DNA from 3 places in the Agaribacter flavus genome. Region 2 is predicted to be linked to each of the others. Evidence: predicted binding sites of a transcription regulator. Region 2 holds the regulator's gene; each other region holds the start of a gene.

Region 1 (7,415 bases), on a different contig from region 2:
GGCAGTGGGTGCGTGGAAACCTGTTGAATAAGCTGCGCGCAATCTGATTTCATCTGTTAGGTGGTAAATACCTGCTAGTTTAAAATCAGTCGTATTGCCAAATTCACTAAAGTCTTCAACACGTACGGCCGTTTGTAGCGTCAACTCTTCGGTAACATCTGCTTCTAAATCAATATAGAAAGCCGTACTGTCTTGAGACGCAGTAGTGGTTGCTGGGAAGCCGCCGAAACCATTTGAACTAGATGCGAAGCCTTGGTCTGCAAGTGGTCCTAAGGCAAAAGAGGCGTTATCTCCAGCATATAAATCAAACTCTTCTTCTCTGTATTCCGCACCAAAGGCAATGTTCAAATCTGAATACAAACCGACATCCAGTGTGTAAACAAAGTTTGCATTAAACAAGGTTTCTGATTGTTTTTGTCCACCGGGCACAAAGTCTCTAGGCGTATCTGGACCTAATGAGGCATTGATTGTATTTCTTATAAAGAAATCAGTTCTGTTTGAACCCTGTTGTGCACTGATATCATAATAAAAGCCGTTTCCGATATTTAACTCGCCTTTCACACCCACAGTAATCGCAGTGTCTTCGTTTGTTCCACCAAAACGCGGTACAAAACCAGCAGGGATGGTCTCGATGAACGAGAAACAGTTGTCATCAGCTGTGACCTGCGCTAAGAACGTAGGATCTGGATTCACGCCGCCTTGACCGCCTAGAGGGATACCGTCAATACATGAGCCACCCATACCCAAACCATCTAAATCACCCACCAATACTGAAGGCACACCATCGTCTGCTCTTAAACCGGTTGCTGGATCAACCAAAGGGCCACGGTAAACACCGCCACGTTGACTAGATGGGCCACCCACTACGTTACGATAGAAGAATCCACCTGTCACCATACGTTCGCCGTAATTACCGAACAAGTAAACCGTGGCTTGCTCACTAATATCGTATTCAGAGTTAACGAATAACTTGATATCGTCTTCTACATCAGGTTGCCCCCAATACTGAGGTACTTCGCTGGTGTAAGTATTGATCAGTTCAAAGTCAGAGACAGGCGTGTAACCATTTGCTATTTGAAAGGCGACATCGTCGCGAACTACAGAACGTACTGTACCGTCAACATCTTTGATTTCGGCCGTAATATTGACGAAACCAGCATCACCCAAAGGCAAACCAGCATTTGCAGATACAACAAAATTGTCGCCGTCACCTTCGAACGTCGAACCATATCTAGCTTGAACTTCGAAGCCCTCAGCATTGTCTTTTAGAATAAAGTTCAAAACACCTGCAATAGCATCAGAACCATACTGTGACGAAGCGCCATCACGTAAAACCTCAACTTGCTTTAATGCCATTGAAGGAATGGCAGAGATATCCACGCCTTGCGCGCCATCAGAAATACCACCACCTAAAAAGGAGATGATTGAACCGCGGTGACGTCTCTTACCGTTAACCAATACCAGTACGTTGTCTGGCGACAAACCACGTAAGTTAGCAGGACGCACGATTGTTGCTGCGTCACTTATAGGCTGTGTGTTTACATCAAACGAAGGTACTGAAGTACGCAATAAATCTTGCACATCAGTTGATGAATTTTGTCTAAATTCTACACCGCCAATGACATCAACAGGCACAGGTGAATCTGCAGCAGAACGATTTGTTACACGCGTGCCGGTAACAATAATATTTTCGGTTTGTGATTCTTCTGCGTTATCTTGAGCTAAGGCGGGTACTGCGATAGTCATTGTACTGACTGCTGAAGCAGCCAAGACACCACTGATTGCCTTAGTGAGTTTTGACATAGAGGTTTTCATGATTTTTTCCCGGTTATTTATTATTCTGTAATATGGCAAGGTTATATTTGTTTTGGTTTGCCATATCGCCAATATGAAATTGACTAGAGGCTGTTTATCTTGATTGATTCTTTTTGTTGGCTCTAAAATTGGATAAAACAAGGCGTAGTTGGTGCAGTTTGGTGGTTCCAAATAAGCCAACTACAACGAAGTACTATCCAATTTTAGAGCCAACAAAAAGAATCAATCAAAATAAACAGCCTCTATTATCTTTATATAGATCAATACGATAAAAAACAAATGATTTATAAGATAAATACCTCCATTTGCGACAAACAGCGGCAATCGCATGCTCAGATTCATCTTTTGGTAATACAAGGGCTTTACGCTTCCGTTTTAATTTTTTTACTCGGTATGCCGCGTTACCGCAAATATCGATATGCAAGCTGGAGTCACTTTTGCGTAAATTAAATCAACTCATCTTTGTTATTTTGCTTAGCCATTATTCCTTCACCTTATGGGCTTTCGACATCATTGCCCATCGTGGTGCATCTGGCTTTTTACCCGAACATACCAAAGAAGCGCTGGTGCTCAGTTATATGCAAGGTGCCGACTACATTGAGCAAGATTTGGTCGCGACCAAAGATGAGCAACTCATTGTATTGCACGATATCCATTTAGAAACCGTGACAAATGTTGAACTGCTTTACCCTAGCAGAAAACGCAGCGACGGCAGATACTATGTGATTGATTTTACGCTAAAAGAATTAAGGAGATTGCAAGTTCACGAAAGAACCGACGCAAATGGCAAGCGGGTGTTTCCTGAGCGTTATGCCGGTTCAGGGTACTTTAGTATTGCTACATTTGAAGAGCACATCGAATTAATAAAAGAATTAAACAAACGATTTGGCACAAACACAGGGTTTTATCCCGAGATCAAATCCCCCGAATTTCACCTAAGTGAGGGTATAGACATAACCAAAATCACTCTGGATGTACTCAACAAACATGGATTAAATAGCCGTGAGGCCAATATTTATGTGCAATGCTTTTACCCGCCAAGCTTGAAACGCATTAGACAAGAGTTCAAGAGTAAGGTGAAGCTGGTGCAGTTATTGGCCGAGAATGATTGGCAAGAATCTTCAGCCAATTATGACGCCTTGAAATCACAACAGGGTATTGAAGAAGTGGCACAATACGCTGATGGCATTGGCCCGTGGCTACCACAAATTTTTGAAGATGGGCATGGTAAACCCAAAGCCTTGTTAAACTATGCTAAAGCAGCGCAGCTGACTATTCACCCATACACGTACAGACAAGATGCCTTATTTGGCAACATGTCTGACGAAGCGTATTTTAATCGGATACGAAGCAGCGGCGTTGACGGCCTATTCACCGACCATATACTCCCATTTATGAAGCTAGATAAGGTGCCTTAGGATTTTGCCATCCTAATAACCACACGTCGGTTTTTAGCTCGATCCAATTGGGTGTCGTTGGGAGAAATATGGCGCTTTTCGCCATAGCCATTTACGTCAATTCTATCACTGTCGACACCCATCGAAGCAAAGTAATCTCTAATCTCATTCGCGCGTTTTATAGAGAGTTGTTCATTTGCCCAACTGCCACCATAGCTGTCCGTAAATCCTGAGACAAGCACTAAGTCGAGAGCCAAATCTTCTTTTAAATACTCACCAATCATATCCAACCGACGCTGAGAATACTTAGTCAATTCAGCACTATTCTTTTTATAACTAAGCACCGTGTACGCAATATCTTCAAAGCTAAAAGGCAGTAAGTTGCTAATACAGTTAGAAAAGCTTTGGTATAGCGGTTCAAAGTTACCCGCATTTAAGCCTACGGCAACTTGATCATTTGGATTTAACCAGTCTTGATACAAGATCGTCGGGAAAAAACCTTTTTCCAGCTCAGTTAACATCTGCCAAGCTGCCTCCTCAGGAAGATCGGCATCGTATTGTTTACGCAAATCCATATTCGCTAGACGCCGCGCTGCTACGCCTGGCATCCACGATGGTGGCTTGGAGTATAATGTTGCGGTGTCATACTTTCCGGGTAACCTTTTCATATCTAAGGTAAACTCTAGATTAAGTTGTTTTGACGCTTCAGACACAAATTGCGCTTGTCCATAGCCTGGTATATCGTGACTCAATTCACACACCAACCTTGTTTGTGTAGACATCGTCCAAGTCGACTCATCAATTTGCGCGATATATTCTCGCATATTAGCATTTGCATGATTCGCATAATTTGTAAAAGCCGCTCCAACAAACAGAATAAAAGCACTTAAGTATTTATTTGCCGTTGAAATGTCAGATACGAAGATTTTTGTCATGTTTTTTGTCATAATACGGTCTGTCTATATGAGTAAGATATCGGCAAAAATTCAACAAAACTTAATGCCCATATTCTATGATTTGTTGACCCTAGGCTCTTACGTGCCTAACTAAAGCGATCGTAGCGCAATTACTAAGTAGACAATATTTTCTGCAAGGAACCTAACTACAATAATGCCAACTTCCTCTTTTCAATTGAAAGACAGATTCAGAGGCTATTTCCCTGTAATCATTGATGTCGAAACTGCGGGTTTTAATGCTAATACAGATGCTATATTGGAAATTGCCGCTATCACCTTAAAAATAAAAGACAATGCCTTTGTAATGGATGAGTGCTTCCATGAGCATGTTGTGCCATTTGAAGGTGCCAATATCGAAAAGGCGGCCATAGAGTTCAACGGTATCGATCCTTTTTGCGCCTTGCGTGGCGCTAAAGCAGAAGATATGGTGTTTAAAGAATTGTGCAAGTTTATACGCAAAGCTCAAAAAAAGTCAGACTGCCAGCGAAGTGTCATCGTGGCTCACAACGCTACTTTCGATCAAGGTTTTGTCAATGCGGCAATCGAGCGCCACAATATAAAGCGCTCCCCTTTCCATCCTTTCGTTTCTTTTGATACCACGTCTTTAGCGGCAATGAGTGTTGGACAAACGGTATTGGTTAAAGCATGCCAAGCAGCAGGAATTAGCTTTGATCAAAATGAAGCGCATTCCGCTTTGTACGACACGCAGAAAACCGCAGAATTATTTTGCTATATGATTAACCGCTACCAAAGTTTGGGTGGGTGGCCATAATGGCTGTTTATCGCTTTGCTATTAAAGAATACAACATAGCCGGATTAAACTATGTTGAGTAGGGGCTTCTAGAATCAAAATTTGTTTTTCATGGACGAAAAACTAAAGCGTATATGGATATACTTGCAGCGTTTTTGATGCTAGCAGACCCTACTCAGCCTAATTCAGCGCAATACAATTCCGCCGTAAAGAAAATAATAATTATTCGCAAAAAAGAACAAAAGTGGCTTGCACTAAGTGTGAATAACAACTATTATCATTTGCAATGATATTTATTAGGAAGCGATAATGTTTGTTTGCATGTGTTACGGCATCACAGATTCACAAATTGAAAAAGCGGTACGTGAAGACGGTATCGGCAATATGCGCGAACTAAAAGCCAAACTAGGTCTCGGCAGTCAATGTGGATCGTGTGTTGAAATGGCTCAAGATATCATCGATACGACTATTGTAGGCGAATCATTGTTTAAAAATGTTGGATAAATTCACGCCCGATTATCTCAGGCGCTTATCAATAAAATTATTCTGCTTCTGACGCTGCTTCTTTTATCAAGGTTTGCAATTCACCTTGTTGAAACATCTCTAAAATAATATCACAGCCGCCAATCAATTCTCCCTTGACCCATAACTGAGGAAAAGTTGGCCAATCGGCATACTTAGGTAATTCCGCACGGATATCCGGATTTTGCAATATGTCAACATACGCAAACTGCTCTCCGCACGACATCAGTGCTTGTGAAGCCTGAGAAGAAAAGCCACAACTTGGCAACTTAGGCGAACCTTTCATGTATAACAACACTGGGTTTTCACTAATTTGCTCTTTAATCTTATCTATTGTTTCCATATTTTTCGCCTTCTAAATCGATAAATTCACAGTTGTGATAACTGTCTGTAAGGTAAGGCCAGCAATGATGAATATCAAGGCGATTTAACAAAATAAAAGATATATCTCATAACCGGTGATCTAGATAACTAGAAAAACAGAAAAAACAGTACTAGATGAAAAACTTATAAGCGTAAGGGTTTAAAAATTAACGACAAACCCCTACTCTCTAGTAGCTTAGAAAACACTTATACTTAATGGAGAAAACACATGGCTTTTGAGTTACCCGCATTACCGTACGAAAAAAATGCATTGGAACCACATATTTCGGCTGAAACGCTTGAATTTCACCACGGTAAACATCACGCCACGTACGTGACTAAACTAAACGGTTTAATCGAAGGAACTGAACTTGCAGATAAGTCCTTAGAAGAGATTGTTAAAACAAGTGACGGCGGTGTATTCAACAATGCTGCACAAATCTGGAATCACACCTTTTACTGGAATAGCTTAAGCCCCAACGGTGGCGGTGAGCCTACTGGCGATGTTGCAGACGCTATCAACGCCAAGTGGGGATCATTTGCTGAGTTTAAAGCTGCGTTCAATGATAAAGCGGTAAACAATTTTGGTTCAAGCTGGACTTGGTTAGTAAAAACAGCAGATGGTAGTTTAGATATCGTTAACACAAGCAATGCTGGCACACCAATCACTGAAGAAGGTGTCGTACCTCTTATCACCGTTGATTTGTGGGAGCACGCTTACTACATCGATTATCGCAATGTTCGTCCAAACTACCTAGAAGGTTTCTGGTCGCTTGTAAATTGGGATTTTGCTGCTGAGAACTTCTCTGCATAAGTGTTTGCAAACAGAATCAGCTAAAAACATTATCTTTTTGTAGGCGTCTACAATAAACAAATGTAACGCAATGTATGCTAAAGGCAGTGTATCGTCACTGCCTTTTTTGTATGTAGGCTGAACTTGGATTAAACAGAAACGACAAAAATAAAAAGCAATAGCTTGCTCCAAAGTTAAGTTTAACTCTTGCTAAATGCCAGTAAATCATTCCCAGTTAATTGATATCCAATCCACTCATTTTTTGGCTTTGCGCCAATCGAATCATAGAAGTCAATGGACGGTGTATTCCAATCAAGTACACTCCACTCAAAGCGACCACATCCTTGTTCTACAGCTATATTCGCAAGGTGTTTGAGCAGCAATTTGCCCGCTCCACAGCCTCTGAATTTTGGAGAAACGTATAAATCCTCTAAGTACAAGCCATTTTTACCTAACCAGGTGGAATAATTGTAAAAATACACAGCGAATCCAATTGCTTTGCCCGCTTGCTCACATATAAGTGCTGACACACTTGAGTTTGCACCAAACATAGATGTTTCGATATCGCGAACAGTGGCCTTTACCTCATGCTCTGCTTTTTCGTAAATAGCAAGTTCGGTGATAAAATGATGAATTAAAGCAGCATCGTTTATGTTTGCTTGTCTAATATTTAGTTTTGTCAAAGTACATTACGCCTTGAATTTATTTAGGTTATTTATAGAAGCTATTGCAGCCATAACATATCAGCTCTTGTGAGAACAATGAATAGAAAACAACGCAAAATTATTCTGTTTAACAAGCCCTATTTGGTCTTAACG
Region 2 (7,415 bases):
CTCTCGTCGTTGAGGTTGATCCCTAAGCTCAACAAGCGATTTCGGACAAGCACAAGCTCACCCACCATGTTCATGATTTGATCCAAGCGTTTGGTATCGACACGCACCGTGGTTTCTGCTTGAGCAGGAGCGGGTTTATTCTCGGCTTTTTTAGCGGCAGCGGGTGCAGCCGGCTTTTTCACGTCGGCTTTCGCCGGCGCAGGCTTTTCTTCTTTCTTGACAGATTTCTTGGCGCTCGCTTTTGCTTTTGTCTCTTCCGCAGGTTTGTTTTCTGTTTGACTACTCGCTGTGTTTTTATCGCCTTTTACCTTATCGCTATCGGGCGATGACTCTGCAGGTTTTTCTGCTTTTACCGCTGGCCCTTTGCCTGTGCCATGCAAATCATCGAGTAGCGCCTCAAATTCTTCATCTGTGATTTCGTCATCAGCGCCAGCTTTGCTTGCTGCTTTGTTTTCTGCTTCAGCAGGTTTCTCACTGCCAGCATCAAAGCGACCCTCACCGTGCAGCTCGTCTAATAACGCTTCAAACTCATCGTCGGTAATATCGTCACTGTTGCTAGTAGCACTTTCAGCTTTGCTAGCTTCAGTCTGTGTATCTGTGTTATCTGTTTGAGCACTTTGTTTTTTGGCACCGGGGGCACCGTCGCCGTGTAATTCATCAAGTAGTGCTTCAAATTCATCTTCAGTAATTTCTTCGATAGATTCGTTTTCAGATTCACTTTTAGCAGGTGTCACAGAGGACGATTCCTCGACAACTGGCTCGTCAGTATCCTCTGCTTGAATTTCGTCTTGCTCTTCTTCTACTACCTCAACGGACTCAGTTTCTTCGGTGTCAAAAATGTTTTCGCCTTCTACTTCTGGCTCGCTTAACTTGTGCAGCACTTCGATGAGTTCTGCGGGCGCTGCTTCAAGTGGCTCTCTCGCCTTTACATTTTCAAACATATCGACAACAACATCGGTTGCCTGCAAAATGACATCCATCAATTCAGGAGTAAGGGTGCGTTGTCCGTTTCGCATTATATCGAATACATTTTCCGCACCGTGACAAATGTCTACAAGTTCGGTCAACGATAAAAATCCAGCGCCGCCTTTTACCGTGTGATATCCGCGAAAAATCGCGTTTAGCAAGTCTGCATCTTCTGGATTATTTTCTAAATCAACCAGTTGCTCTTGGAGTTGCTCAAGTATCTCCCCTGCTTCAACTAGAAAATCTTGTAAAATATCCTCGTCGACCTCAAATGACATTGAATGTCTCCCCTAAAATCCTAAACTAGACAACAAATCGTCAACGTCATCTTGGTTTTGCGCAACATCGTCACGACCTTCTGCGTTGAGAATTGGCCCTTCGGCTTTAACCTTATCGTCAGATTTGTCAGAAGGTTGAGCTTTATCTTTTTTGGCAGCTTGGTTTGCGTCTGTTTCTTCACTAAACGTGGCCAACATTTCGACCAAGCCATCTTCCACTTCACTCACCAACTCGATAACCCTGCGGATCACTTGCCCAGTCAGGTCTTGATAACCCTGTGCCATCAACACTTCGGTTAACATTGAGTTGAGTGACGCAGAGTCCTTTTGCGCATCGCTGAGTAGATCGTCAAGCTCGTAGCAAAGCGACTTAAATTCACCGAGTTCGATCTGACGATTCATGAGCTTTTTCCAGTTTGGAATAAGTCCAGTTAGCCTGTCGTTGAGTTGTTCGGCAAGCGGCATACTTCGCTCTACCGCATCCATAGTTGAGTTGGCCGCTTTTTCCGTCTCTTCAATGACGTACTCAAGGCGAGATTGTGCATCTGGAATGGCCGTATTTGTAATTTGTGTCAACTTTTCGTCTAACTGAAAGTTAACTAAAGAATCGTGCAGTTGACGGGTCAGTTTACCTACCTCAGAAAACAACTCTGTCGATTCTCGCAAAGACGCACTGTGAACGATATCATTTGCTGAACCAATGTCGCCGCTTTCCAAATAGGCCACAAGTTCTTTCGCTTCTTCAAGCGAAATCAAGGCAGTTTCGTTTGTCATAGCCTAAACCTCTATTAGTAATGTGCTTAGCCTAGACGTTCGAAAATCTTGTCCAGTTTCTCTTTCAGCGTTGCTGCTGTGAAAGGTTTAACTACATAACCGTTCACCCCAGCTTGCGCTGCAGCAACAATTTGTTCTTTTTTGGCTTCAGCCGTTACCATTAACACGGGTAAGTGCTTTAGCTTGTCGTCTGATCGAATCGCGCGAAGCAAGTCTATACCTTGCATGCCGGGCATGTTCCAATCGGTCACTACAAAGTCGAAATCGCCTTGTTGTAACATCGGCAACGCTGTATTGCCGTCATCTGCTTCCTGGATATTGGTAAACCCTAGATCTTTCAATAGGTTTTTAATGATTCGCCGCATTGTTGAAAAATCATCAACAACGAGGATTTTCATATTCTTATCCAAAACTACCTCCAATGTGGAATAATATTATCTGTATAACTCTATTCAGCCGTACGCCACGATTGCATTTTAGCTTTGAGCTTAAGCATCGCTTGACTGTGAATTTGACTCACTCTTGACTCACTTACTTCAAGTACTTCACCAATTTCACGTAAATTTAACTCTTCGTCGTAATACAACGATAAAACAATCGCTTCACGCTCTGGTAATGTAGTTATCGCCCGAGCCAGCGCTTTCTGAAATGATCCTTGCATCATTTCTTCAAAAGGACGGTCAGATCCCTTGGTTTCTTCGTTCGTCAATACGTCTTCAGATACGCCAAGGTCTTCAATTCCAACGAGTTTTCCGGCATTTACCTCATTCAACATTTGATGATAGCTTTGCAAAGAAACATTTAGTTTTTCTGCTACTTCGTTATCGCGCGCGTCTCTCCCCGTTTCTCTTTCGACGGTATTGATTGCTTCGGTAATGGCGCGAGAATTTTTATGCACTGAGCGCGGCGTCCAGTCTCCCTTGCGGATTTCATCTAACATCGCTCCGCGAATACGGATGCCTGCAAAGGTTTCAAAGCTCGCTCCTTTAGAGCCATCAAAATTTCGAGCCGCTTCTAATAAGCCAATCATGCCCGATTGAATCAAGTCATCTATTAACACACTAGCAGGTAACCTTGCCATCAAGTGGTGTGCAATCCTCTTAACCAGCGGCGCGTGTCTTTCGACAAGCTGATTTTTGTCTATTTGCTGTTGATATACTGTCACTTTATTACTCACTTTTGCTTACCTAGTCTTGCAAAGACACTAAATTCTCGATGAAGAACTCGAGATGCCCACCGGCTTGAATCGGCACAGGCCACGACGCGACGTTTTCCGCTAGTTGATTGATGGCTTTCGCCGCTCCAGAAGCTGGATATGCATCGACAATGGCTGTTTGCTTGCGTATCGATTTACGCACATTTTCGTCAAAGGGTACGATGCTCACTAGCTCTAAGGCTACATCGAGAAACCGCCCTGTCACCTTCGACAGTTTATTGAATAATTCTTGACCTTCGCGCTCACTCCTCACCATATTGGCGACAACTTTGAAGTTAAATACGCCGTGCTCGCGGTTGAGTATTTTTATTAGTGCATAGGCGTCAGTTAGTGAAGTTGGCTCGTCACATACTACGATAATGACGTCTTGTGCTGCCCGAGAAAAGCTGACCACCATGTCTGATATACCCGCTGCAGTATCAACCAGCAGCATATCGATAGGCGTTTGCAATTCGCCAAACGCGCGTATTAGTCCAGCGTGCTCTCTGGCACCGAGTTCTGCCATGGACTGCGTACCAGAGGTAGCCGGTGCGATTTTTACACCGTGTGGGCCTGTGACCAGTATTTCATCGAGTGTGCAATCGCCAGAAAGGACGTGTGATAAATTGCGATCCACGCGTAAACCCAGCATGACATCAACGTTTGCCAAGCCTAAATCCGCATCTAAGACCAAAACACGGGATCCGCGTTTGGCAGAGGCAATCGCCAAATTGAGGGTAAGGTTTGTTTTGCCAACGCCACCTTTACCACCGGTGACTGCGACTACTTTAATCTGTTTGGACTGATTCATTCGTCTTAAGCTACTCGCTTGATCTACCATCATAAACCACCAGCACTCGCTAGTGGATTACGCGGTTGTTGAGGCAATCCATATTTTTTATAAAGTTTAGCTGCGACAAGTGTCAGGTTACCTGAGTCAGCCAGTTTGATGTCTTCCGGAACGCGTTGACCATCTGTAACATAGCTCAATGATAAATCATTTTCAATCACAACACTCAATGCCTCGCCCAAGCTGTAACATTCGTCCAGCTTGGAGAAAATGCAACCGCGAATATCTGTGTGGCTGTATGTTTTTACTGTTTCATTTAGCACTTTGTATTGAGAGCCTGCAGGCAACACTAGATACTTTTTGATATCTACGGATAAACCATTTTCATACTCATTTAATTGCTCTATGAGTCTCGCATCTCGCTGACTGAACCCTGCTGTATCAATCAGAATTAAACGCTTATTGCGCATTTGGTAGAGAATCTGATTTAGCTCATCAGCATTTTGTGCCTTTTTCACGCTACAACCAATAATACGGCCATAGGTAGCAAGTTGCTCAAACGCTGCAATTCGGTATGTATCAATGGTTATCAGAGCAACCTGATCTGATCCATATTTTTGTGCATACTTCGCTGCCAATTTCGCAAGCGTTGTCGTTTTACCTGTGCCAGTCGGACCAACTAATGCCACGATACCCGCTTGGTTTAGTATGTCATTACTACCCACAACTAAGCGATTCGACAGCAGATTGAGCAAATACTTCCAACCTTCTTTTTCGTCAATCTGGTGAGGCAAGAAATTAATAAACTGTTGACACAGTTGCTCACTGATCCCCATACCTATTAGCTGTTCATGGAGATAATGATGTACAGGATTGTTGCGACGTTTGCGCTCTTCGGATAATTCTGAAACCTGAAACTTTAAAACATTTTTGATTGATTCTAATTCTGCTCTAATGCTGTCTAGCTGTTCTGGCTCTAATACACTCGGCGGTGGGCTTAAATTTGCCGCTTGCGTATTACCAAAATCTTCATCATCACCCAACTCACTAAAGGCGGGTGAGCGCACCATGCTGTCATCTGCTCGCAAGCTTTCTCTTAGTAAGCTTTCTCTAGCCGAAGTCGTTCTGGGTATGTTTTCTGTCGGTGTATTTTCTCTAGGTATATTGCGCGCTTGAAAGTTTGTCTGAGCTTGTTGATGGACATTCCGCGCTGTATTTTGTGTAAATTCAGTAGTGTTTGCCGCCCCCTGAAGTTTAGGTGACGCTTGCTGCATGTCTTGGGTTTGCTGCCTATTGTTCGTCTCGTAACTCTGATGAGTACTCGTTGCAAATTCGGTTTGCCCGTTAGACGTTTGCCTTTCTAACAACGCTCGCAAACTGTCATTTTCTTCATTGCCGATGATCTCACTAAAGCTAGGTTTTGCACTCAGCGGTGGTGCCGGATCGGGGTTGGCAGCAGAAGGGTCAACCGCAGCCACTAACTCTACGCCATTCGACTTCTTCTTATTTGACATTATAACCGCGTCACCACCAAGCTCATCTTTGACTTGTTTGAGCGCTTCTCGCATATCTTTGCCAAAAAAACGTCTAATTTTCATAACTTCCTCTTGAGTATGTATGGCGCGTCACTTTATTGACCTACCGATGACACTATTTTTATTTGTTTGTCATCAGGAATCTCCTGATAAGACAGCACGTGCAAACCACTGACAGATTGTTTAAAGAACCTTGCCAATACTGGTCTTAACAATCCTGAAGTTAACAATACTGCCGGTTCTCCTGCGACCTCCTGTTGCTGTGTCGCGTCGAGTAAAGACTGTTGTAATTTTTCTGCCAGGCCTGGTTCAATACCAGCGCCATCTTCACCACCTGCCTGCAGTGACTTATGCAACATCTGTTCCAAATCGGGAGCCAAGGTAATGACAGGTACTTCTTGCTCACCATTGTTTATTTCTTGTACGATCAAACGTTTCAGAGCAATACGGCATGCCGACACCAAAACTTCGGGGTCTTGGCTCTTGGGACCAAATTCACTGAGCGTTTGGACAATGGTGCGCATATCTCTAATTGGTACACCTTCAAACAATAGGGTTTGCAAGACTTTTACGACCGTACTCAAAGCAAGTACATCAGGCACTAAACCTTCAACAAGCTTAGGATGTGTTTTTTCTAACATATCCAATAGTTGTTGCACTTCCTCATGCCCCAATAACTGGTATGCATGATTGGTAAGTAATTGACTGAGATGGGTGGCAATAACTGTCGCTGTATCGACAACCGTATAACCCATGGTTTGAGCATGTTCTCTCTGGTTGGCTGGTATCCATACGGCGTCTAAGCCAAAAGCCGGATCTTTGGTAGGCGTTCCTTCAAGCGTGCCAAAAACTTGCCCAGGATTAATCGCCAATTCATTGTCATGGCTAATTTCGGCTTCGCCCACGGTGACACCCATCATCGAAATAGTGTAGTTGCTAGGTGCAAAATCTAAATTGTCACGAATATGTACCGCTGGCACTAAAAATCCTAGCTCTTGTGATAACTTCTTACGCACACCTTTAATTCGACTGAGTAGCTCTCCACCCTGAGATTTGTCCACCAATGGGATCAAGCGGTATCCCACTTCTAGACCAATTACGTCTACGGGTTGCACGTCATCCCAAGTCAGCTCCTTCACATCCTGTGCTTCGGTATTTACATCGGGTAAGGTCTGTACTTTAGCCGCATCCTCTGCCAGTTTTTTCGCTTGCCAATCTCTATAAAAAGCATAGCCGCCGGCTGCAGCAGAAAAACTTAAAAACGCAAAATGAGGCATACCCGGCACAATGCCCATAACAAATAGAATGGCTGAAGTGATGTACAACGCTTGTCTGTTCGAGAGTTGCTCGCGGATCTCGTCGCCCATTTCTTGGCTATCGTTTTCTCGCGTCACAATAATGGCAGTGGCGACAGAGAGCAGTAGTGATGGTATTTGTGCCACCAAACCGTCACCGATGGTAAGCACCGTGTACACTTCCATTGCATTACCAAAGTTTAAATCATGTTGATACATGCCAATAAACAAACCCCCAACAATGTTTATCAACATGATGAAAAGGCCAGCAATTGCATCGCCCTTAACAAATTTAGACGCACCGTCCATCGAACCATAAAAATCAGCCTCTGAGGTGATCTCTTCGCGACGTTTACGCGCCTCATCTTGGTCGATGTATCCGGCATTCAGGTCTGCATCGATTGCCATTTGTTTACCGGGCATTGCGTCTAGCGTAAAACGCGCACTAACCTCAGAAATACGGCCTGCACCCTCGGTAACGACTTTAAAATTAATGATCAATAGAATCGCAAAGACCACTATACCAACGGCGTAATTTCCGCCAATCACTACCTCGCCAAAAGCCTGAATAACTTTACCGGC
Region 3 (7,415 bases), on a different contig from region 2:
GATAGATAAGCGGCTTTTGGCGAGATATTGTTTGTTTTCACCCAGCGTTATCCCTAACTTGTTTTTTAGAAACGCAGCAAAATCCGAGTATGCGCGCTCTGAAATTTCATTTTGCAATTTATTTTGCCTTCAAGTCAGTTTGTAACCATTTTTGCACCGCGCCTGCTAACTCGTCTGGATGGAACTTAGCAATAAAATCATCAGCGCCAACTTTCTGTACCATTGCCTGATTAAACACACCACTTAGTGAGGTATGCAATACCACATGTAAGCGTGCGAGTTCTGGTGTATTTTTTATTTCTGCTGTCAGTGTGTAGCCATCCATCTCAGGCATTTCAATATCAGATACCAATACACCCACTTTGTCTGTCACATCACCGGTCTCTTCTGCAATTTCTTTAAGACGCTTGAGTGCCTCTAAGCCATTTTTCGCGGATTCTATCTCTAGGCCCAGAGTCGTAAGTGCTTTTTTTACTTGATTTCTAGCCACCGAAGAGTCATCAGCGATAAATATAATTTTGCCATCACTTTTAGACACATCGACATTGTCTGCTAACTCTTGGCTGACGTCAGCCGAAAGGGGTGAAATCTCGTTTAGGATTTTTTCGACGTCGAGAATTTCAATCAACTCTTTGTCTACTTCGGTTACAGCGGTTAAATAACTGGCTTTACCTGTACCCTGAGGCGGCGGCATAATAGCATCCCAGTTAGTATTGATAATGCGCTCTACTGAGCCAACAAGGAAACCTTGAACCGACCGATTGTATTCAGCAATGATAATAAAAGCTGAGGCCAAATCTTCAATCGGAGCGCCTCCTGTTGCCATGGATAAATCGATAACAGAAATGGTTTGCCCACGTATGTGTGCAACACCTCTAACTAGGCTATTAAGTTTTGGTATAGACGTGAGTGCAGGGCATTGCAGCACTTCACGGACTTTAAACACATTGATACCAAAACGTTGATTTGAGTTGAGCCTAAATAATAGCAGCTCCAATCTGTTTTGCCCTACCAACTGCGTGCGCTGGTTAACCGAATCCATTATACCCGACATATGGCCTCCGAAAATTAATACGGCATGAAAGTTGCGTTGATCAAGTTGATAACCAAAACGCAAGATGAATACGTTAATAATAGCCAAAATTTTGGCTTTATGGCTCAACTGTCATCGAACTACCTATTGAGGAAAGCTTATGCAATTGCACCTTTGTATGAAGTTATCGACATCAACTGTGCTTGTCTTTACTTTATTTTTGATTTTTATGCATGATGCTACCGCGAGCACCGACAAAGCAGAAAAAATCCGCGTTGAAGTGGAAGAATTCGTCATTCGAGCACTCATTGACGGGTCGGACGATGACATTCATGTAGAAGTAAAAAAACTCGATCCTCGCATCCCTCTTCCCGACTGTGAAGAAAGGTATGTTTTTTCTACCAATAATTACGACACTAGGCTTTCGTCCGTACCCGTAAAAGTGGAATGCCGCCATTTGAACTGGTTCACCTATGTGCATGTGACCATAAAAAGGAAGCAAACAGTCATAGTATCTTCTGGTGCCTTGAGCCCTGGCGCAATATTATCTGAAAATAACCTGACTCCTGCCGATATAGATAAAAGTCGTTTAAGAGGGTCGACTTATGCTGTACCCGACATGCTGATTGGTGCCAGGCTCAAGCGCAGAGTACGTGAAGGGACAATCATAACCAGTAATATGCTCTGCTTTGTCTGCAAAGGCGATCGCATTACCGTGAGTGCAAATGTGGGCGGACTGGCGGTAAAAACAAGCGGCATTGCATTGGAGGACGGCGTGGTAGGCGAGACTATACGAGTAGAGAATACCTCATCTTCAAGGCAGATCAATGCTCGTGTTGTGACAAGTACACAAGTCGAAGTAAATATCTGAGTGTAAGACCAGTGTGGCACGTTTAGTGCTAATTCAATCGTATGAGATAAAGGCAATTGAAAAAACGACAAAAAAATGTCAGTTTTGGTACTAAAGTTTTTTTAGCTATGGCCGATACCCAGTACAGAGGTAATAATTTGGTGGTGAACTTATTATGGCAATAAACAATATAAACAATACTGCAAAACCGCAGCTGGAAGCGCAAAAGCTCGCGCAACAACAAGCGCAAGGGCAAACGTCTTCTGCATCAGTTGCAAATACTAACCAAGCAGCGTCTGCACCTAAGCAAGATTCTGTTTCGTTAACACAATCTGCGCAACAATTGACTAGTGTTCAGAAAAAAGGCTCTGAAGCGCCGGTTAATCAAGAAAAGGTTGAACGCTTGAAGAAAGCTATTTCAGATGGTGAGTACCGCGTAAACCCAGAAGCATTAGCAAAGAAAATAGCAGTGCTTGAAGCGCAAATATTAGGCGTAAAAGCGTAGTTTACACTATTGAACTACGCTCAAGACAAGGCAGTATGCTAGGAAGGATTTATGGCGAGCAGCTTAGAAAACGCAATCAGTAAGCAATCAGAATTGTTGAATGACTTAAAAGCAACACTCGAGCAAGAGTTACACTTGATATCGTCTCGAGAGCCAGAAACCCTGATGCAGCTTCTTACTAAAAAAGAGAGCTTACTCAGCCAGATTGAATCTCAAGACCAAGCTGTCGAAATACTATATAAAAGAACTGTCGACACGGGCAACAGTGTTGATAATGCGTGTAATGAGCTTCTTGAGCTTTGCAAAAGTACTTTAGAAGAGTGCAAATATCTCACCCAAATCAATGCAAAGTCAGTAGAACAAGGGCAGCTCAAACTCGTACATTTACGCAATACGATGTTAGAACTTCGAGCTCGAGAGAGTATGACCTATGATAAAGCTGGACGCACCACCGGCGACGCCAGCAGCAAAGGGATAAGCGTCTAAGCGCCCTCCCTTGATATAATCGCCTTATATTTTGAAAGGTTTGTACTTACCTCACTTTAATCATACCATTCTCAAACTGATCGTTTTTTATACAATCATTAATCAAGATTAGTGAGATATTGGTTGATAGCGAAAAAGCTGTATTCTCTCGAACAACACATATGGCGTTTTTATGTCAAGCGCTTGCTGCTTTTCACTGCCTTATTCACGTCAAGTTTTTCATTCGCTTCAACATCAAACTTTCAAACCAGAAACATAGGTATCCAAGATGGGTTGTCGCAAATATCGGTAACAAGCATTGCTCAGGATATTCATGGCAACTTATGGTTGGGGACACAAGCGGGAATCGACAAGTTTAACGGCAAAGAGCTAATCTCAATCGACGACATTCCCAGCTTGAGGAATAAGCTTTCGGGTAACTTAGTTTACGACCTCACAATACATAAACAATCCAATGATCTTTGGATTGCCACTATGGCAGGCTTAGACAAGCTAGATGCCAACAGCGGACAGCTGGAAAGTATTCCATTGCCGCAAGCAAATACCGAGCAAGCCTCTATTGTAGTGAGAGCTTTGTACTTTGACGAAAAAAGTCATCTTTGGATTGGTACCAATAAAGGGCTGTTTATCGGCACACCAAACACTGACACTAACACTGACAAAACCATGCACATTCGCTTAGTCAGTGACGCAGTTGACACAACTGATGTAGTGAGCAAAAACAATATTGTGTATCTGAGCAGTAAAACCGGTTTACATCGCTTCAACTCCCAAACTAAAGAATGGCTCCCACCTCTTTTAAATAACAAAAGTCTGACGCGTATCATAATAGACAAGGCAGGACGTATTTGGGCAGGAAGTAGCAATAGTGGGGTATTTCAGATCACGTTTGATAAGTCACATTTGCCTCAAAGCATTCGAAACTTATCTGTTCAACAAGGACTATTGAGTCCACAAGTAAACGACCTCATTCAACTAAACACAGGGGTTATTTGGGTGGCAAGCTCAAAGGGCATCAACTTAGTTCAGGAGGATTTTCACTCTATTAAACGCAACCAAGTTATCACAATAGTAAAAGATAAAAACGTACTGAAAATTTTTCAAGGGAAAGACGGAACAATATTTTACGGCACACTAGATACTGGCTTATATATTGTTAACCATCAGCGGCCATTATTTAATCGTGCCGAAATACCAAAGGCTCAAGCCGTATATGATATCGAAATCCTAAATGAGTCAGATGTGCTTGTATCCACGGATCAAGGTTTGTGGCTGTTAAATGAAGACTTACAAGCAAAACTTAGTTATGACTTCTCACATGATTTTGATAAAGATATTTCGCATTACGCCATTACCTCAATTTGTCATTGTGGTACGCAGGATTTAACATTTTTAGCGTCTTCGGCGGGCTTGGGTGCAATAGACCATGTTACAAATACAGTGGAACACTACGATTTAAAGGGAACAAAAATTTACACCTTGGCAAAAGCACGCAATGAAAAACTTTGGTTGGGCACATATGACCAAGGCTTGTTGCTTTATGATCCGCAACAAAAGCAAGTACTCGCAAGTTATCCAATGCCCCATGTGTCTTATATATTGTCAACTCACGGTAACCAAATATTCGCCTCGACAATAGATGGCTTGTACGTACTCGAACAAGAAAATGGCATAGTCGCGCATTTTCGTGCAAATGGAGAAAACTCACTCCACGCTCAGGCCATCACGTCTGTATTGGCGTTATCTGATGGTGATTATCTATTGGGCACACTAGGCAAAGGTGTCGAACGAATGAGTACTGCAGCGGAGAACACCAATGCTTCTTTTACGCGCTTATTTACAGACACGCCCATTGCAACCTTATCAATTGGAGCCATGGAACAGGATGACCTAGGTAACATTTGGCTCAGCACCAACAAAAACATTGTTAAAATAAGTCGGGACTTAAGCAGAATAGAGTTTTTTGATGGCTATACAGGCGTGAATTCCTCTGGGTATTTTATTGGTGCTCATGCGACAGACAAGTTTGGAAGAATATTTTTTCCTGGCGTATCGGGTTTAAGCTATTTTCACCCGAGTGAGATACTCAAGCCCAAAGGACAGCCATTAGTACAATTTACAAAGTTCAGTACTATTTCTCATGGCAGTCAACATGCTCATGACGAAACCCACTCGTTAGCTCATCACCTTCTTAAACCTCTCGACTCGATGCACGTATCACCCGATGTCATCATGATGTCAATCGGCTTTGCAGCAATTGAATACAATGCACCCAACAAAATCAAATATGCCTATCGTTTACTTGGTTTCGATAAGCATTGGCGAGAAATTGAAACCGACAAACAAGAGCTAACTTTTACCAACCTTTCTGCAGGTTATTATCAACTGCAAGTGAAATCGACCAACCCCTATGGCGAATGGTCCGGTACACCCGCAACATTACAAATTGAAGTTACTCCGCCTTGGTGGCAGCGAAAGCCGGTCATTATGGTATTCGTCTTAGCCAGCTTTGGCTTTTTGTATATCCTCTACAAATGGCGAGTTTATAGTCTAGAGCGTCAGTCTGCTCGATTAACTAAATTAGTTGAAGAAAAAACCAGCGCGCTAACAGAAGCAAACATGCGACTGCGCGAGCTTGTTACCCTAGACCCACTCACCGGTATTCTAAATCGAAGAGGCTTTAACCAAGCGGCAGCGCGCGACTACGCTGCACAAACACGAACACAGCTAGCCAGCTCAATCATTATGTTTGATATCGACTTCTTTAAAAAAGTGAATGATTCATACGGCCACGAAATAGGTGATATTGTTTTAAACAAATTGTCAGATTTTGTGAAAAGCCAATTAAGATCTTCCGATGTTTTTTCTCGCTGGGGCGGCGAAGAATTCATCATTTTATTGCCAGCTACTGAGTTAGAAGTCAGCACCTGTATTGCTGAAAAGTTGAGAAAGACTGTTTCCGAACAATTACTGACAGCGAGTGAGCGAACGATATCGTTGACAATCACTTGTGGTGTAGTCGAAGTGTCAAATAGTGAAAACTTGGAAGAGGCAATTAGAAGAGCAGATGCCCTGCTCTACCAAGGCAAAAACATGGGTAGAAACACCGTGGTTAGCCAGTTTAAAATATAGCAGTAGAGACTCAAGTAAGTTTAGCGTTGTTCAAAAACACAACAATCAAACAGGCAGAACGTTGTCGGTTTCTATTCGCAAAAGAGGCAAAACTTTTCCCCTCAAATCAGTACTTCTGGTTTCAGTAGAGTTATACCTTACGACAAACATATTCCTGCTCCAACCCTAGTAATAACTGACTTTTCTGATTTTTTTGGGTTTGGCTGTTGATAAATATAGATCGTATACCGTCGCCATATTTAACTCTAACTCTGTTGCATAGGTATCTTCACCAACGGGATAGGTTTTTACTACTCTTGCACCACGGATCACGCCTTCAACAGAGGATTGAAGCTGGTTGTTTGTTAACACAAGATTGGCTAACGATTGTTCACCGTCAACTTTTTGTCCATAAACTTGCTCGGCTAACTCTCGATATGCATCGAGCTTTGAAGCTTTGATCGCTTGCAGTCGCTTAATCGAAGCATCCCCACCCAATTGCGCATTTATTGGTGCGTAACCAACAGCCGATAGTATTGGGTAACTCTCGGGTTCAATTGTTTCCCACTCAACATGTTTAGTGAACAGTGATTGGCAGCCACCCAACAGCAACGTGCAAATACCAAACGAAATCATGGCTAGGCTCTTGCATTTCAAATAGTTAAATGACCAACGTTTATCAAATATATCACGCATGTTTCAGCTCTTTTTTATCGGCGATCACAGCAAATATTCTGCAATTATCAAATAGGGATTATTAGTGATTTAGCAAAGCTTGTGCCAACGCTCAGTCAATATAGATACAAGATGTGAAAAGGTCTTTAGATGCTAGGGTCTGTTGACCTTTGGTATCAAGCACAAAAATACACATATTTCAGGGGATCTGGCATGGGAGTTGAATATGTTCCAAATAGTAAGCAAGGTGAGAATGGTCTATCGCTATGACGAATAAACAAAGTAAGTGCTCATGGGCAATTTCAGTACGTATAGTTGGGTTTTACCTGTTTTGTATCATTGCCGGTACCCCCTATACCTATGCAGCATGGTTTTCGGCAACAGGCCAAGCTGTTGTTGTTGACGGCAATAAAGAACAAGCCAAGCAACAAGCCACGCAAGAAGCAGTAAAACAAGCTTTACTCTTTGCTGGCGCAAGTGTGAGAAGCGTACAGCAAATAAGCAATGGTCTACTCACAAATGACCATATCGAAATCCGTTCAGGTGGAGAAGTTAATAGCGTCGAACTCATAGATGAAATATATCAAGATGGCGTTGTGTCTGTGTCGATTCGTGCCGATATTTTTGCGCAAAAAAATCAATGTAGTGCTGCAGATTACACCAAAAGACTAGCTACAACATATTTTCCGATTCGCTACGAAGCACAAGCGAGTATAGGTGGAATTAATAAATTGGGCGGTGAGCTCGCCTTACAA

What was found. Region 2 encodes FliA, which starts transcription of late flagellar genes. Its sites were predicted from a motif close to CTAAAGNTNNNNNNNNNNNNGCCGATA; they were not measured.
Region 1: a site for FliA is predicted at 4,186-4,212, ahead of ACFOHL_RS02985 (flagellar protein MotY). Genes of this name have one in related genera too.
Region 3: a site for FliA is predicted at 1,995-2,021, ahead of flgM (flagellar biosynthesis anti-sigma factor FlgM). Genes of this name have one in related genera too.

The regions. Positions count from the first base shown of each region.
Region 1 is NZ_JBHRSW010000005.1:192,775-200,189, forward strand. Features, by position in the region: gene ACFOHL_RS02975 (TonB-dependent receptor plug domain-containing protein) at 1-1,815, opposite strand, end outside; gene glpQ (glycerophosphodiester phosphodiesterase) at 2,253-3,233, shown strand; gene ACFOHL_RS02985 (flagellar protein MotY) at 3,230-4,036, opposite strand; gene rnt (ribonuclease T) at 4,323-4,940, shown strand; gene ACFOHL_RS02995 ((2Fe-2S)-binding protein) at 5,229-5,423, shown strand; gene ACFOHL_RS03000 (Grx4 family monothiol glutaredoxin) at 5,461-5,784, opposite strand; gene ACFOHL_RS03005 (Fe-Mn family superoxide dismutase) at 6,034-6,618, shown strand; gene ACFOHL_RS03010 (GNAT family N-acetyltransferase) at 6,798-7,280, opposite strand; gene ACFOHL_RS03015 (pseudouridine synthase) at 7,359-7,415, shown strand, end outside.
Region 2 is NZ_JBHRSW010000004.1:457,499-464,913, forward strand. Features, by position in the region: gene ACFOHL_RS02045 (chemotaxis protein CheA) at 1-1,244, opposite strand, end outside; gene ACFOHL_RS02050 (protein phosphatase CheZ) at 1,257-2,018, opposite strand; gene cheY (chemotaxis response regulator CheY) at 2,045-2,428, opposite strand; gene ACFOHL_RS02060 (RNA polymerase sigma factor FliA) at 2,467-3,195, opposite strand; gene ACFOHL_RS02065 (MinD/ParA family protein) at 3,206-4,057, opposite strand; gene flhF (flagellar biosynthesis protein FlhF) at 4,054-5,601, opposite strand; gene flhA (flagellar biosynthesis protein FlhA) at 5,634-7,415, opposite strand, start outside.
Region 3 is NZ_JBHRSW010000015.1:32,045-39,459, forward strand. Features, by position in the region: gene ACFOHL_RS09590 (CheR family methyltransferase) at 1-117, opposite strand, end outside; gene ACFOHL_RS09595 (chemotaxis protein CheV) at 119-1,054, opposite strand; gene flgA (flagellar basal body P-ring formation chaperone FlgA) at 1,194-1,904, shown strand; gene flgM (flagellar biosynthesis anti-sigma factor FlgM) at 2,059-2,388, shown strand; gene flgN (flagellar export chaperone FlgN) at 2,440-2,874, shown strand; gene ACFOHL_RS09615 (ligand-binding sensor domain-containing diguanylate cyclase) at 2,998-6,006, shown strand; gene ACFOHL_RS09620 (LPP20 family lipoprotein) at 6,172-6,621, opposite strand; gene ACFOHL_RS09625 (flagella assembly protein FlgT) at 6,927-7,415, shown strand, end outside.